DNA from 3 places in the Sphingobacterium sp. GQ94 genome. Region 2 is predicted to be linked to each of the others. Evidence: riboswitches for the same ligand, from Rfam matches in the RefSeq annotation. Region 2 holds a riboswitch; each other region holds the start of a gene.

Region 1 (2,272 bases), on a different contig from region 2:
GACAGCGTTCTTCATCTAACTTTAAATGGGCGGAATGCACCCGAATTAAGAGTTTCTAGATCTTATCAAGAAATGTTCGAGCATTATGAAAAAACGGAAAAAAACGACAAAAAAATGCGTGAGGCCGTTCAATTTGTCAAACAAAAACTTGATTCAGCAAAATGGTTTATTGACGCAATCAAACAACGCCAGCAAACACTTTTAAAAACCATGAATGCAATAATGGAGTATCAATACGATTATTTCCTTACCGGAGATGACAGAATGTTAAGACCTATGATACTTAAAGATATTGCAGACAAAATCGAGATGGACATTTCCACCGTATCTAGGGTTGCTAATTCAAAATATGTACAAACAGAATTTGGGACTTTTTTGCTAAAGTCTTTTTTCTCTGAAGCAATTCAAACCGAATCAGGAGAAGAGGTATCTAATAAAGAGGTAAAGAAAATATTAGAAGAATGCATTAACAATGAAGATAAAAGGAAACCCCTAGCAGATGAAAAACTGACTGATATTCTAAAAGAAAAGGGCTACTCCATCGCAAGAAGAACCGTAGCAAAATATAGGGAAGCTATGAATATTCCGGTAGCGAGGTTGCGAAAAGAATTGTAAAATTTGGATTTTTAATTTTAATCTACTAGTTTTGTAGAGTATTCAGAATTGCTTAAGAGCAATACCAACCGAGTGACGTCACCGCGGTGGTAAATCAATACGGGTCTCATACCAAAATAAAACGTTTTTATACGGTTAAATCACCCCAATCTGAGTGCAATAATGATTAAACACTTAAACATTCATTGTATGTCAAACAAAAATCATCTACAACAACATTTACTTGAGAAATTCCTTAAGTATTCCAATAATGAGCTCGTTATCTTAAACAATGAACTCGTTAATTCAAATTGGGGTTCAAATAAATCAATATTTCGGACAGCATTGATTAGTACACTCTCTAAACGCGGTGTAGATCTTTCGGCAATTTTATCAACCGAAGATGGATTCACCCAGATTCATCAGGTTCCTGTAAAGCTTGAGGAAAATAAGCTCATTCCTTTATGTTAATACTTAACGATAATTTGCCTCATTAACAGACAAAGCATATAGCGAGAAGGTGCCTAACCAGTGAGTTCCCATGTAATCATCTTGTTGATTCAGGTTCCCTATAGAATATTTAAAATGTGCATTAGCAATGTTTTTTAAATGGTCTAAAGCAGGGTCAATTGAGGATATACCCCAAAGACAAGCAGATCGACTATAATTTAAACCATCTAGGTGAACCAATTTACCATCTGCCCTATCTTTCACTATCGCCGGATCCAATGTAAAATTTTCATCAAAAAGATTCGGCATAAATCCTTTTAACCAAACCATATAATCAGACTTGTTCATAATCCTACTCATCAATAAGGCCTCCTCTAAGCAAGGGGATAAAAAATCATATCCGCTTGGTTCATAAGCCAAATTGCAATTACTATCCGCTTCAAAAAACCGCAGGGAATTTTCGTGAATAGCGTCAATGAATGATTGGTCAGCTACCTGGTTTGCATAATCCAATGAGAGTGTCAGACTAAATGCAGTATTATCATGCTGACCAGACCTAATGGGGTAAACCAGTTTAGGAAGGTATTCTTTATAACGTTCTACGAGTAGATTAACCAATGGCTGCAATGTTGCCTCCCATCGTTTTGCATCTTGGTCTTCCCATACATGAAGCTCTTGTTGCAATTTAAATAACCAAGCCCAGCCATAGGTTCTCTCAAAGCCTAAGTTGTTCTTATCTTCAAAAAAAGCCTGTTCAATAGCAACATTTTCGCTTGTGATATGCTCATTTAATATCGCTCTAACTTTTCCGTCTATGTCAAGCTCAGGAAATTGTTTCATGAGTTTTATGATTGACCAGTAACCGTGAACAGAAGAATGCCAATCAAAACAGCCATAAAACAATGGTCTAAGATCTTTTGGTCTCTTTAAGTCATCACTACTCCCTAAAACCTGGCCTAATTTATTTGGGTATTCTATTTCCAAACAGTGCGTTGGAAGTGCAAAAATTTGTTTAGCCAATGTTGAAGTCAATACAATGTTCTCTTTAACAAAGTTTTCTTGTTTTATTTTTTTTTGACCACAGGAAATGAAAAGTAGGACAAAAAACATACATGAAGAATAACTAATTTTAATCATCCGAATAAATTTGGCAATGTATTTGAACTAATATGGATATTAGAATTAGTAAAAATAGTATTTAAAACATAAATAAACCAAATCATGAATT
Region 2 (2,272 bases):
GATACATTGAAGGGCTTTATTTAAGATAATGCGTAAAAAAATAAACAATTACTCGGAAAGGGGCTTGGCAATTATTAGGAAACAAGTTCCATTTTAGTTAACCGATTTTGGCTGTTAATAACGCTTGACAGGTCATTTTTTTACAAAATAAACCAATAGGAAAAAAAAAGTTATTGTAAGCGTATTAAGAAATAAATTTAATTAAAAAAAGGCAAGATATGTATCTTGCCTTTTCGTTAGTTGGTCTAGCAGAACGCTTAATTAAACCAATTTTTGTACAATTTTCTTGGTCGGTCCAGGATTACTCATGGTGTAAAAATGTAAAACAGGAGCGCCAAATTCGATCAATTCCTTGCATTGATTCACAAGCCATTCTTCCCCTACCTGACGTACATCCGCATTCGTCTTACAGCCAGCGACGGCATCACTTAAATCTTCCGGAATGTCCAGATGAAATATGCGGGGCAGAGTAATAAGTTGATTTTTAGAGGTAAGCGGTTTCAAACCAGGAATAATAGGTACATGAATATCGTTCTCACGGCATTTATTCACAAACTCTTTATATTTTTCCACATTAAAAAACATCTGAGTAACGATAAACTCCGCGCCCATTTCTACTTTTTTCTTAAGCCACTTAAAGTCAGTATTGAAGTTTGGAGCTTCAAAATGTTTCTCGGGATAGCCAGCGACACCAATACAAAAATTCGTTTTTTCAGATATGGTGATATCTTCGTGCAAATACTGTCCTTTATTCATATCAACAACCTGCTCCAGAAGTTCGGTTGCGTAAGCATGGCCACCCTGAGTGGGGATAAAATCCGCATCGCCTTTTCGAGCGTCTCCTCGAAGAACCAATACATTATCAATTCCTAAAAAGTTTAAGTCAATCAACGCATTTTCAGTCTCTTCCTTCGTAAAACCTCCACAAATTAAATGAGGAACCGCATCCACCTTATATTTACTCATAATCGCTGCGCAAATAGCTACCGTTCCCGGACGTTTGCGATAGGATACTCGTTCCAATAAACCGCTGGCATGTTGTTTATAGAGGTAATCCTCCCGATGATAGGTCACATCAATAAATGGTGGATTAAATTCCATTAACTCATCCATGGATTGGAAAATACTTTGAATTCCTTGCCCTTTAGCCGGTGGTAATAATTCAAAAGAATACAAGGTTTTTCCCTTTGCGTTTTTAATGTGATCTACAATTTTCATAAAACAAGATTAGGCCTTAGAGAAAACACAGTGGATACCGGTTTTTAAGCTTATCTTTCCCATACGGGGTAGAATGTAGCACCTTGAACTGGGTCAGGTTGCTAAGGCTTCAGCGGGTCTATTCCCTCTGCCTTTCTCTATAAGCGAGGGCTAATATCGTTAAACTAAGCTTAAACTCAAAATGAATTAATAAAAAAGGTAAAGATTGCCTCAAAAACAGTGTTCTAAAGGCCAAAAACAGCTTGCAAAAAATACTAATCGATAGTTAAATACACATCAATTAATCCCTCAGGCAATGTTAATACAATGATTTTTTCCTCAGGATCAATCCCGAGGATTAAATCCTCATTTAACGGAAAAAGAACCTGTTGGTCATTGATCATAACTGTAGCGATGAACTGCTGAGGCATTTCTTGAACAGCTATGATTTCCCCAAGTTCTCCTTTTTTTTCATCTAGGGCCGTATACCCAACCAAATCCGTGTAGCGAAAATCATCCGGGTCCCGCTCAGGCATTTTATCATTGGGCAGATATACTTTCTTTCGAACCAAACTCTGAGCTTTATCGATATGGTCAACATCCTCAAAGTTTACATATGCTGTACTGTTATTGTGCAGCTTTAGCTGTTCAACAAAATAAGGAACCAACTTCTTATTCACTTCAAGGAATACAACATCAAAATCTAAAGCAGCGTAATCTTCAAATTCAAAAAAGAGCTGAAGTTCTCCCTTAAGTCCTCGTGTTTTACTGATGTATCCTATGTAAAAACTTTGTTCTGTAGTCATCTTTATTACTTAATTAACAAAAATAATCAATTCAATCCACACAGCTCCTACCGACATGCAAAGAAATAAAAAAGCCGATTCATTTAACTGAACCGGCCATTTTGAATACTTTATGAAAGAAGATTATCCTTCAGTTTCTTCAGTGTTTTCAGTTGCCTGATCTGCAGGTGCTTCCTCAGCTACCTCTTCTTCTGCAACTGGAGCATTTTTCGCTGCAATAGCTGCTCCTCTGTCTTCTTTTTTCTTAGCCTCAGCTGCTAGTGCAGCTT
Region 3 (2,272 bases), on a different contig from region 2:
ATTTGTTTAAGTACTTGAAAATTATTAATCCAAAAATCATGGAAACATCAAAACTTTCATCCTCAAATCGATCAGTATTCAAAAAAGTTATCAGTTGGCTATTGTTGATTGTATTCTTGGCCTTTGCAGGATTTGTGTATTTCAATTACTATTTTGTTTTTGGTGAGGGTGTAAAATCAGGAGTCTTAAATTATGCTGTTAAAAAAGGTAATTTATTTAAAACCTTTGAAGGTAAATTGATTCAAGAAGGCATTAGAAGCCCAAAAAGTGGCACAGGCCTCTCTAGCAATGAATTTGAATTTTCAATCCAAAATGATTCCGTTTTTCACATATTGGAATTAAATAGTGGTAAAATATTTGACTTACATTATAAAGAATATCATGGAGTTCTTCCTTGGAGAGGAAATACCAGATATGTTGTCGATAAGATTATTCAAATGAGAGAGGAAAAAACAACTTCCTTTTAGATAAGAAAACAATTTGTACACCTTATATATTCAAAGTTTTAAAATAATTTAAAATCAAAAGTTTTTTTTGACTTTGAATATTCAAAAAAAATTGCAAATATAAAATCCTAACATTATATTTGCAACGTGCTATGAGAATAGTGCACTAATCAAAACCTCCTCATTGAGTGGTCTTGATTTATAAAGAAGTGGCGAGAGACTGGCTCTATGACCCACTGGCAACCTTCAATATGGATTGAAAAGGTGCCAAATCCTGTCCAAAGCAATATTGCTAAGGAGCATATAAATGAAATAGACTATGACATCAAATTTTGCAAGCTCTAATTTATCATGTATTGTTGGGAAACCTAACAACATTACAAATCGTATCTTAATTTTCTGCACTGAAATTTTTCAGTTAATGCATTAGTCATTATTGTACTGCTTATTTATAATAAAAAAATGAACGTAAGACGTACAGTTTTTATGACAATCAATAAAAGAAAAATGAAAGGGTAATTACATAATTTATAATTTAAAAATCTAAAAAAATGGCTGATAATAAAAATCTAAAATTCGAAACATTACAAGTTCACGCTGGCCAGGTAGTAGATCCGGCAACTGGTTCCAGAGCCTTACCTATATATCAAACCACATCATTTGTATTTGAAAATGCGGAGCACGGAGCAAATTTGTTTGCTTTAAAAGAATTCGGAAACATCTACACTCGAATAATGAATCCTACTACGGATGTTTTCGAGAAACGTATTGCAGCGTTAGAAGGTGGTGTTGCTGCTGTAGCTGTAGCTTCAGGTCAAGCTGCTCAATTTCTAGCAATAACCAATATACTAGAATCAGGAGATAACTTTATCACGAGCGCGAATCTATACGGAGGTTCGTATAATCAATTTAAAGTCTCTTTCAAACGGTTAGGAATCGAAGCACGATTTGCCGGTGATCTAGAGGTGGATAAGATTGAGGAATTAATTGATGAAAACACAAAAGCGATTTATGCCGAGACAATAGGTAATCCAAGTTACCAAATTCCAGATTTTGAACGTATTGCAGCAGTGGCCAAAAAACATGACCTTCCTTTAATTGTCGATAATACTTTTGGAGCTGGCGGATATTTGTTTAAACCATTGGAACATGGCGCTAATGTTGTCGTGGAATCTGCGACCAAATGGATAGGTGGACATGGCACTAGTATTGGTGGGGTAATTATTGATGGAGGGAATTATAACTGGGGTAATGGAAAATTTAAACAATTCTCCGAACCATCTGAGGGTTATCATGGTTTAGTATTTTCTGATGTTTTCGGAGTAAATGGCCCATTTGGGAACATTCAATTTGCTATTCGTGCCCGAGTGGAGGGTTTAAGAGATTTTGGTCCTGCCCTATCTCCATTTAATTCTTTTTTATTGGTACAAGGTTTAGAAACTTTATCACTCCGTGTTCAAAGACATGTTGATAACACTTTAGAAATCGCCCAATGGCTAGATTCACACGCACAAGTTGAACATGTAAGTTATCCAGGTTTAAAAAATCACCCTTGTCATCAAAACGCGCAGAAATATCTAAAAAATGGATATGGTGCAGTTTTGTCGTTCACAATCAAGGGAGGTGTAAACAAAGCAAATGAATTTATCGATTCTTTGGAATTAATTAGCCATTTGGCGAATGTGGGTGATTCAAAAACTTTAATCATACACCCCGCTGCTACAACTCACCAACAATTGAGTGAAGAAAACCAAAAGAAAGCCGGAGTTATCCCTGGGCAATTAAGATTATCCGTGGGCATTGAACATATTGACGATATTAAAGCT

The links. Region 2 has a riboswitch for S-adenosylmethionine ahead of AC6CHH_RS12355 (methylenetetrahydrofolate reductase). Riboswitches for the same ligand answer to the same signal wherever they lie in the genome.
Region 1: another riboswitch for S-adenosylmethionine. It lies ahead of AC6CHH_RS13550 (5-oxoprolinase); the one in region 2 lies ahead of AC6CHH_RS12355 (methylenetetrahydrofolate reductase).
Region 3: another riboswitch for S-adenosylmethionine. It lies ahead of AC6CHH_RS08230 (O-acetylhomoserine aminocarboxypropyltransferase/cysteine synthase family protein); the one in region 2 lies ahead of AC6CHH_RS12355 (methylenetetrahydrofolate reductase).

The regions. Positions count from the first base shown of each region.
Region 1 covers NZ_JCAXEC010000016.1:22,458-24,729, forward strand. The annotation lists gene rpoN (RNA polymerase factor sigma-54) at 1-615, shown strand, start outside; SAM-I-IV-variant riboswitch at 649-744, shown strand; gene AC6CHH_RS13550 (5-oxoprolinase) at 805-1,065, shown strand; gene AC6CHH_RS13555 (DUF2891 domain-containing protein) at 1,069-2,181, opposite strand; gene AC6CHH_RS13560 (DUF937 domain-containing protein) at 2,266-2,272, shown strand, end outside.
Region 2 covers NZ_JCAXEC010000013.1:64,497-66,768, reverse strand. The annotation lists gene AC6CHH_RS12355 (methylenetetrahydrofolate reductase) at 262-1,218, opposite strand; SAM riboswitch class I at 1,266-1,364, opposite strand; gene rimM (ribosome maturation factor RimM) at 1,473-2,003, opposite strand; gene AC6CHH_RS12345 (30S ribosomal protein S16) at 2,127-2,272, opposite strand, start outside.
Region 3 covers NZ_JCAXEC010000007.1:6,680-8,951, forward strand. The annotation lists gene AC6CHH_RS08225 (hypothetical protein) at 39-467, shown strand; SAM riboswitch class I at 643-756, shown strand; gene AC6CHH_RS08230 (O-acetylhomoserine aminocarboxypropyltransferase/cysteine synthase family protein) at 998-2,272, shown strand, end outside.